DNA from 2 places in the Paenibacillus sp. ACRSA genome. Region 1 is predicted to be linked to the other one. Evidence: riboswitches for the same ligand, from Rfam matches in the RefSeq annotation. Region 1 holds a riboswitch; the other holds the start of a gene.
The links. Region 1 has a riboswitch for ZMP and ZTP ahead of MH215_RS22725 (DJ-1/PfpI family protein). Riboswitches for the same ligand answer to the same signal wherever they lie in the genome.

Region 1 (4,544 bases):
ACCGAAGATCGTGGAAATAACCGCTAGAATATCAATGATCTTGCCAAGCCAGCCTGCAGCAAGTCGCTCACCGATCAGAGGAATAAATGTGGAGCTGATCAGCCCTTTGTAGCCTTTCCGGAACTGGAAATAAGCAAGTGCTAAGCCGATGACGGTATAGATAGCCCAAGGATGGAGTCCCCAGTGGAAAAAGGAATAACGCATCGAAAGTCTTGCTGCCTGCGTTGTTGCGCCTTCTGCTCCCTCCGGTGCAGATAAATAGTGAGACAGCGGTTCAGCAACTCCCCAGAAAACCAGTCCAATGCCCATACCAGCGCTAAACAGCATGGACAGCCAGGAAACCGTAGAATATTCTGGTTCATCATCTTCATCTCCTAGCCTGATCGAGCCAAATCGGCTGAACGCCAGATAGAAAGCGAAGATTAGGAAGAACAGTGTCGCTAGCAAATAAAACCAGCCAAAATTCTGAATAGAGAAGTTGTAAACCACGTTAGCCACTTCCGCTAGCTGATCAGGAGCGACGGCTCCCCATATTGCAAACAGTGCAACGATTATAATTGTGATTGTAAATACCATGAAGAGACCTCCGTTATGTAAGCTACAGCCAACTGTTTCTTAGTATGTGCTAGTCCAGCTCGCAATATTTCAATAAAGCTAGCTGTTGATAAAATAAAACAAACTGCCGTGTAATGAAACACTTCAGTTTATTTTGATCTTTTTTGAACCAACATATTGCCTATAAATTTAAGAAACATGAGAACTTTAACAGAGTAATTAGTATCAAGTACTATAATCAAGTGTTATAATTGATAATCGAGTTAACTGTATTCCGAAATAAATTGGGTAAACAGACATGAAAAACAAAGGAGTTCAATCAATGAAAGTCAATGATTTTTTTGTAGGACAGACGTTTATAACAAAATCTCTTGAGCTCACGAAAGAGGATATTACAAGTTTTGCTACTGAATTTGATCCACAATATATGCATTTGGACGAAGAAAAAGCCAAAAAAGGAAGATTCAATGGGATCATTGCTTCGGGAATTCAAACCTTAGCGGTTTCGTTTAAACTTTGGATTGAAACGGGTAGTTATGGTGACGATGTCATTGCAGGTACCGCGTTTAATAATATCAAATTTGTAAAACCCGTGTATCCTGGCGATGTGTTGTACAACAAGGTAAAAGTTATTGATGTGGAAGAAAAGAAAAACGAAACAGGTCTTGTAACGGTGAAGTTTTCTACCTTTAATAGTAAAGAAGAGCTCGTTTTTGAAGGAGATTTAACAGCTCTGGTCAAAAAGTAGTGTCCCAGGTCAAGGACAAGCGGTTATTTCCTCATTAATTCATTAAGCTAACGGTCAGGTTAGCTGAAAAAAATGGAGAGAAGTGAAAGTATGTATAAATTTCATATATTTACAGAGGAAAAAGATGTCATGTATACTTAGTGTTAAATTTCTGGTATGTGTGACTGGCGTAAACGTGGAGTGAACCACGAGGAAGCACATATTTTATATGCCGTACGCCTGGGCAAAGTGTTTGATCTGTTGATCAAACACTTTTTTATTATTCAGGTAATGAGAGGATGGTAGCGGCAATGAAAATGGCTTTTGTGTTATTCGATGGAATGACAAGCATGGACTTAGTTGGATTTTATGAAGCAGTGACTTGGCTAGCGATTCTGAAAGCGAAGGAAAACGTATCATGGACATTCTGTGCAAACAAGGATGAAATTACAGATGATCGGGGACTGAAAATCAAATCCGGTGCGGTGCTACCTAATCTAGGTGATTTTGATCTAGTGTTTTTCCCCGGTGGATTATCAACTAGAATGCTTAGATTTGATGAGGATTTCATAGGCTGGGTTCGAACGGCAGAGAATGTACCGTATAAAATTTCTATTTGTACAGGGGCTTTGCTGATGGGTGCAGCAGGTTTCCTGAATGGAAAAAAGGCTACAACAAACTCATCAGCTTATGATTTACTGGCTCCTTATTGTGCAGAAGTAATTTCAGCGCGTGTCGTGCGTGACGGTAATACGGTAACTGGTGCGGGGGTTACAGCTTCCATTGACTTGGGGCTTTACATGGTTGAAATGTTGACGAGTACAGAGATTGTTCTTCAAGTTCAGCAGAAATTAGAGTATCCATATTATGAGGCTGGTAATCTAAAAGATGTCTACATGCAAACTTTTCGGTAGGGGGACAAGAAGATGAAAATTCGCCTTTTTCAAGCGCTAGACATGCCAGTCGTGTTGAATATGATGAAAGATCATGATTTTCAGTTCCCGGCGTTTATTCGCGAGCAGTATCCCGCGCGCTGGGATTCATATTTAGACATGCCGGATGAGCGTATCCATGCTTATTATGTCATGCTTGATGAAGCGGATATGGTCATAGGTCATGCTGGCTACATTCTTCAGCCTACTGTTAACCGGTATGAAATCGTTGGCGTTGTTACGTGCAAATCTCACCTTCGACAAGGAGTTGCACATAGACTAATCTCTAAGATTTGTACAAAATTAACTGAACTCGGATGCGGTGATGTCATGCTGTATACGCTTGATCATGAAAAAAATCAAGCTGCACTCGCATTTTATGAACGAATGAAGTTTCAAAGGGAACGTGTCGATATGAACTATTATACGTCTGGGTTTCATAGACTTGCACTGGTTAAAACGTTATAGGAGAGCATAAGAAACGAGTTGATTAATTCAACGAGAATGATTGCTTCATCAATTGTGGAATCCTGTAATTTCGAATGTTTTTATATACGGAGGGAGGGTATGGTTATCAAAATACGAGAAATTATGCCAGATGATTATACTGAAGTTGTTATCTTATGGAACGATGTACTGGGCGTACGTACGGTTACAGATGAGAACTTTCGTATTACGATGGATCAGATGAGCAGAATAACAAGAAATGTTGAAAGTGGGATTCTATGAAACGACTAACGATTGGCCTGTTCGCCCATGTGGATGCAGGTAAAACAACTTTTGCCGAACAGCTGCTGTACCATACGAACAGTATCCGGTCGCGAGGGCGGGTGGATCATCAGGATACGTTTCTGGACAGCCACGACATCGAGCGGGCAAGGGGCATTACCGTGTTCGCAGATCAGGCGGTACTAGAGTATAAAGGTGACAGTTACTATTTAATAGACACGCCTGGACACGTCGATTTCTCCCCAGAGATGGAGCGGGCAATTCAGGTCATTGATTATGCCATTTTGATAGTAAGCGCAGTTGAAGGTGTCCAGGGTCATACGGAAACAGTCTGGCAGCTACTGCGGAAACATCAGATCCCGACGTTTTTCTTTATCAACAAGACGGATCGGATTGGAGCGGATGCAAGCAGAACGGAGGCGGATATACGTCAGCATTTGACAGGGGAAGTATGTTGCATTACGGAGAGCTTCACTGACGGTATGATCGCTGAACCGCTACGTGAGGTCATGGCTGAGCGGGACGAAACCTTGCTGGAAGCATTCCTGGAGGGGAGAGAAGATTCTGGTTTCTGGTTAAAAGCCTTGCAGAAGATGATTGCGGAGGGTCTTCTCTTCCCTTGTGCTCACGGCTCTGCGCTTCAGGATACTGGCGTCGTTGAATTTCTGGATCAGCTGCACCTGCTGACGACAACCACTTATGACGTGGATGCTTCGTTCCAGGGTCGAGTTTATAAAATTCGGCACGATGCAGGCGGAGCGAGACTCACGTTCATTAAGGCACTGGGCGGTCGGTTGAAGGTGAGAGAACAGCTTAGTTATGAGAGCGGCGGGATTCAATATGACGAAAAAATCACGCGACTCTTCCTGTTTAACGGCCTTAAATCGCATTCGGTGGAGCAAGTAGAAGCCGGGGATTTGTTTGCCGTTGCCGGATTATCCGCGACCGAGACCGGACAAGGTCTGGGGTCGATATCCGACAAGTTAACTTACGATTCGGAGCCGACGTTACAATCGAAAGTAATTTTCGACGGTTCAATACATGTCCAGAAGGTGCTCGGTGCTTTTCGCACGCTTGAGGCAGAGGAGCCGTCTCTAAACGTCGTTTGGGATGAGAAATTGCAGGAGATTTCTATCCGTGTCATGGGATTGATTCAATTGGAAGTGTTAGAGCAGATTGTTAGAGAGCGGTTTGGCTTCGCTATCTCTTTTGGACAACCGGAAATTTTGTATAAGGAAACAATTCAATTGCCTGTGATAGGGTACGGCCACTTCGAACCGCTCAGACACTATGCAGAAGTGCATCTGCTAATCGAACCGGGAGAAAGGGGCATGGGTATTACGTTCGATAGCAGATGTCATGTCGATGATCTGAATGTCAGCTATCAGAATCTAATTCGGAGTCACCTTTACGAACGGGAGCATCACGGACTGCTGACTGGCATGCCAGTCACCGACGTGAACATCACGCTGGTGAGAGGGCGTGCACATAAAGAACATACTCATGGCGGCGATTTTCGTGAGGCTACCTTTCGAGCATTACGTCAAGGTATGGAGAAGGCAGACATCGTGCTGCTTGAGCCCTATTACGATTTCAAAATC
Region 2 (4,544 bases), on a different contig from region 1:
CATAAGCCATCAACGTTGCTACTTCATCCACTAATTCACGAAAATCTTTCGTATTCGTACGCATGTCGCGTATAAACGTCAGTTTGTGTTGGATCAAAGGGTGATCACATATTACTAATTTTCCCATCTAATTTGTCCCTCCGGTAAGTTCATCATGTTACAGCATTTCCATATATGCCTAATCATCATTCATAGGCTCGATAAATCCTGTATATTATATCATCACCAACACCGAATTACACCATTAAAGGGCACCTAATCATTACAGAATACCGAATACTACAAAAACAGGACCGGAAACATGGTGTCTTCCGGTCCTTTTGACTCTTGCTGTTATGTCGTTGAGAAGATAAAAATGATTGATACATTAGCACTCCGCTAACAGAATGATCCTTCGATCGCTGTTATCCCGAGATTTTTTTGATTCTCCTCTACATAATAAGGGGAAAATCCCGTGATAAAGGCGAACGCTACGCTTCTCCGGCTTCATTCTGTCTGCTGCGCTTTTTTGTATCCCATTCTAAGAACACTCAAATACAAACAGCATGAGCAAGTTTTTTAGTATTTAAGGTCAGTGTAGAGCGGGAATTGATCCGTCAGCGCTGTTACCTCTGCACGTGCTTGATCAAGTGTTGCTGTATCTTTAGGGTTTTTGAGCGTTTTCGCAATGATTTTACCGATCGATACCATAGCCTCTTCGTTCATACCGCGGGAAGTCGCCGCAGGTGTACCAATACGGATCCCACTAGTGATGAACGGGCTTGTTGGGTCAAATGGAATTGCATTTTTGTTAACCGTGATTCCGATGGAATCAAGGACATGCTCAGCTTCTTTACCTGTGATGTTCACACTGCGTGTATCGATCAGCATCAAGTGGTTATCTGTACCACCAGATACGATGTTCAAACCTTCAGAGATCAACGTCTCAGCCAGAACCTGTGCATTTTTCACTACATTTTGCGCGTACTCTTTGAATGATGGTTGCAACGCTTCACCCAATGCTACTGCTTTGGAAGCAATAACGTGCATCAATGGTCCACCTTGGGAACCAGGGAATACCGCTTTATCAATTGCAGCAGCCCATGCTTTGGTACACAGGATCATACCACCACGTGGTCCACGCAATGTTTTGTGAGTTGTCGTTGTTACGAAATGTGCATGTGGAACCGGGTTTGGATGCAAACCAGCGGCAACCAATCCAGCGATGTGTGCCATGTCTACCATGAACAATGCGCCTACGTCATTAGCAATGGAAGCCAATTTTTCGAAATCAATTGTACGTGGATATGCACTTGCGCCTGCCACGATCATACGAGGACGGTGCTTGAACGCTGCTTTGCGAACTTCATCATAATCGATCAAGAATGTATCTTCTTGTACGCCATATGCTACAAAGTTGTAGAGCAAACCAGATGCATTCACCGGGCTACCATGCGTAAGGTGACCACCATGTGCAAGGTTCATACCCAGTACCGTATCTCCAGGCTTGAGTGCCGCAAGATAAACTGCCATGTTCGCTTGTGCACCAGAGTGTGGTTGAACGTTAACATGCTCTGCTCCAAACAATTCTTTAGCGCGATCACGTGCGATATCTTCCACGATATCTACGTGCTCACAACCGCCATAGTAACGTTTGCCTGGATATCCTTCAGCATATTTGTTCGTCAGAACGGAACCAAGCGCTTCAATAACCGCTTCGCTTACAATGTTCTCAGATGCAATCAACTCAATGTTGTTCTGCTGACGTTTCAACTCCAGATTCATCGCTTCCAATACCGCCGGGTCATTCTTACGCAATTGTTCCATGATTAAATTCCTCCTAATATAAGTGAAGTTATAAAGTGAAATTATGTTTACACGTAAACGAAGAGTGCAACACCAATCTGGAGAAGCAGAGCGTTCGCGTTTATCACCGGATTTCCCCTTTGTAAAAGGGATTCAAAGAAATCTGGGGATAACAGCGATCGAAAGATGGTGATGCAATCGAAGTCAGAAGTGTAACCCCATTGTTTCACTTTATACGTTAGTCACAAAATGTCGAATCAGGCTGCTCTTCCATACGATACACTGCACGTTCCCCACCAATCAACTTCGGACGTGTCAACGCTGTCGTCACACGGGCATCTCCAATGTAACGAAGTGATGTCCGAAAAGGAACCGCCACATGCCGCAAATGCATACCAATCATCGTCTCTCCAATATCCAGCCCTGCGTGTGCTTGCACATGTTCTGCCAGACAAGGATCGGTAAGTGATCGATAAGCTGCAGATGCCATTGAACCACCCGCTGTAGGTACAGGTACCGCACCTACCTCGGTCAATCCCAGACGCACTAACACAGAACGCTCCATTACCAGCGCACGATTCAAATGCTCACAGCATTGAAAGACGGATTCAAAACCGAATTCCTGTTGCACCTCACGGATCCCCGCAAGAAGCTGCTGTGCCACTTCAATCGCACCGCTCGTACCAATCCGTTTACCTGCCACCTCACTAGTGCTCGTACCAATGACAACGATATGCCCTGATCCAAGCTTCCCTGCAGTGGCCAGCTCACGCAAAATGGATGCGGTCTGTTCCTGCAATCCGGGTTGTTCCGAATCTAACTCAATAGTCATCCTATCGCCTCCCGATATCATCATGCCCGACTTCCAAATGACAGCCTTTCGTATTCCAACATGGCATTTCAGGTACTATTATAGCGAATAAACAGATGAAAGACGAAAAAAAGAGCAGTCTGCGGGTATCGCAGAATTGCTCTTTTGCCCAGGCGACCGGCCGTTTGTTCCGGTGCTCCATTGTGGTTGTGCCCACTTCGTCGCCAGTTACACCGGATCCCTGTTTTCCCCTTCATCATAAAACAACCTGCGTTTAAAATCAACGGGTAATTTACATCCCATGTTCTGTTTTTATATGAAATTTCAAGTACATGGAGCTTTGTTATAGCAATCATATTGAGGATTAACCTTAGATGGCTAAGCTATGCAACATTTTTATTATCAAGCCGATTACATATGTCAGCGTCCAAGGTTTCGTTACTACCAATACGCTGTTTACATTGCCCCTGCACACTCTGCCTTATTCCAACTTGTCCAGAAGTCGATCAAGCGCGGTTCGAATCTCAGCAGCTGTCACGTTGTAATCATCTCGATTGCCGCCAAATGGATCGGAGATGTCGAAGCTTGGAATTCGTTGTCGGATCTCAATGACACGTTCCCGCTCCGATGCTAGTATTTCTTGACCAAGTGCACGCTTCATCTCCAATGTCGCGAACAAGCTATCTAGTTCCTGCAGATCATTCATCACTTGACCGTCATCTTCCACGTATTCTTTAAGTGTATAGGTTTTGTGGACGGAGTCCGGGAAAACTTGTAGCACATGCTGCTTATGACTGCGAGTCAGTGTAAGAATCAGATCAGCCCAACCAACAAGCCCTGCACTCAGTTGTGTGGAGTGTGGCGGCCCTTCTACACGATGATCCTTCAGTACCGCCTCGGCATGACGTGAAATCGGCATTCCCTGTGTGGCAGCAACACCCGCTGAACGCACCTCGACTTGAATGCCACGCTCCGAAGCAAGCTTACGCAAAAGCCCCTCTGCCATGGGGCTGCGGCACGTATTACCTGTACATACAAACAAAATATGTTTCATTGTGGTAGCCTCCCCATTTATATATGTTATCAAATGTATACATCATCGTTTAAGAAATTGAATTACGATTGCAACAATATTAGTTGCTTTAAGTGCGTGTTCAAAAAAGGGATTAAGCTAGAAATGGATTAACGGTACATAGGCTAAATGACGTGGACAACTACATTTTCCCTGAAGGAAACAAACTTCGTAAGCATCAACTTATTCAGCTGAGAAGTTACTCAAGTCATCCATCGTAATCAAAAGCGAACCTTCTGCAAAGTCTCTTTCCTTCGATTATACTCACACCAGAACGATATACAACCACTCGGCTTATAACCATTCAGTCTAGTCAGTGCAATCATGGGTTACAACTCAAAAGATAAACAATAATCCAAAGGCGAGCAGAATCGCTCCACCTACAGCTTCACCATAGTCCCCCAGGTTATGACTCACCCGTCGTCCAAGCAACAGACCCATCATCGACATCAAGCCTCCGCACACGCCAAAAGCAAGCACAGTCAAGATCAGATCACTACTGAACATTCCTAGGGAGACCCCTACGGAAAATGAATCTATGCTGACACTGAGTGAAAATAAAGTCACACCCAGCAGTGAGCGGTGATTCACCAGCTTCGTCTCTCCTTCACGGAAGGCATTCAGAATCATATGCGCACCCAAAAGAACAAGCAAACCACCTGCCGCATACGTGGTAATGTTGCCGAGCAATGAGCTGACATACTTACCTGTGTACATACCGATCAGTGGCATGATGATATGGAACAGGGCGGTGATTGTACTGATCCGCAGTACATCCCGTAGACGAATGCCTTTCATCCCCATCCCGATTCCCAGCGAGAAGGCGTCGAATCCAAGAGCCACAGCCATAATCAAAATGGTTACTAACTGCCCTAC

Region 2: linked by a shared signal. The riboswitch ahead of MH215_RS21175 (TIGR01440 family protein) and the one ahead of MH215_RS22725 (DJ-1/PfpI family protein) in region 1 are both predicted to bind ZMP and ZTP.

The regions. Positions count from the first base shown of each region.
Region 1 is NZ_JAKRNP010000009.1:205,937-210,480, reverse strand. Features, by position in the region: gene MH215_RS22735 (glycine betaine uptake BCCT transporter) at 1-576, opposite strand, end outside; gene MH215_RS22730 (MaoC family dehydratase) at 878-1,303, shown strand; ZMP/ZTP riboswitch at 1,454-1,535, shown strand; gene MH215_RS22725 (DJ-1/PfpI family protein) at 1,594-2,196, shown strand; gene MH215_RS22720 (GNAT family N-acetyltransferase) at 2,209-2,682, shown strand; gene MH215_RS22715 (hypothetical protein) at 2,782-2,943, shown strand; gene MH215_RS22710 (elongation factor G) at 2,940-4,544, shown strand, end outside.
Region 2 is NZ_JAKRNP010000008.1:89,457-94,000, reverse strand. Features, by position in the region: gene upp (uracil phosphoribosyltransferase) at 1-127, opposite strand, end outside; gene MH215_RS21180 (serine hydroxymethyltransferase) at 559-1,809, opposite strand; gene MH215_RS21175 (TIGR01440 family protein) at 2,024-2,617, opposite strand; ZMP/ZTP riboswitch at 2,757-2,838, opposite strand; gene MH215_RS21170 (low molecular weight protein arginine phosphatase) at 3,078-3,650, opposite strand; gene MH215_RS21165 (manganese efflux pump MntP) at 4,005-4,544, opposite strand, start outside.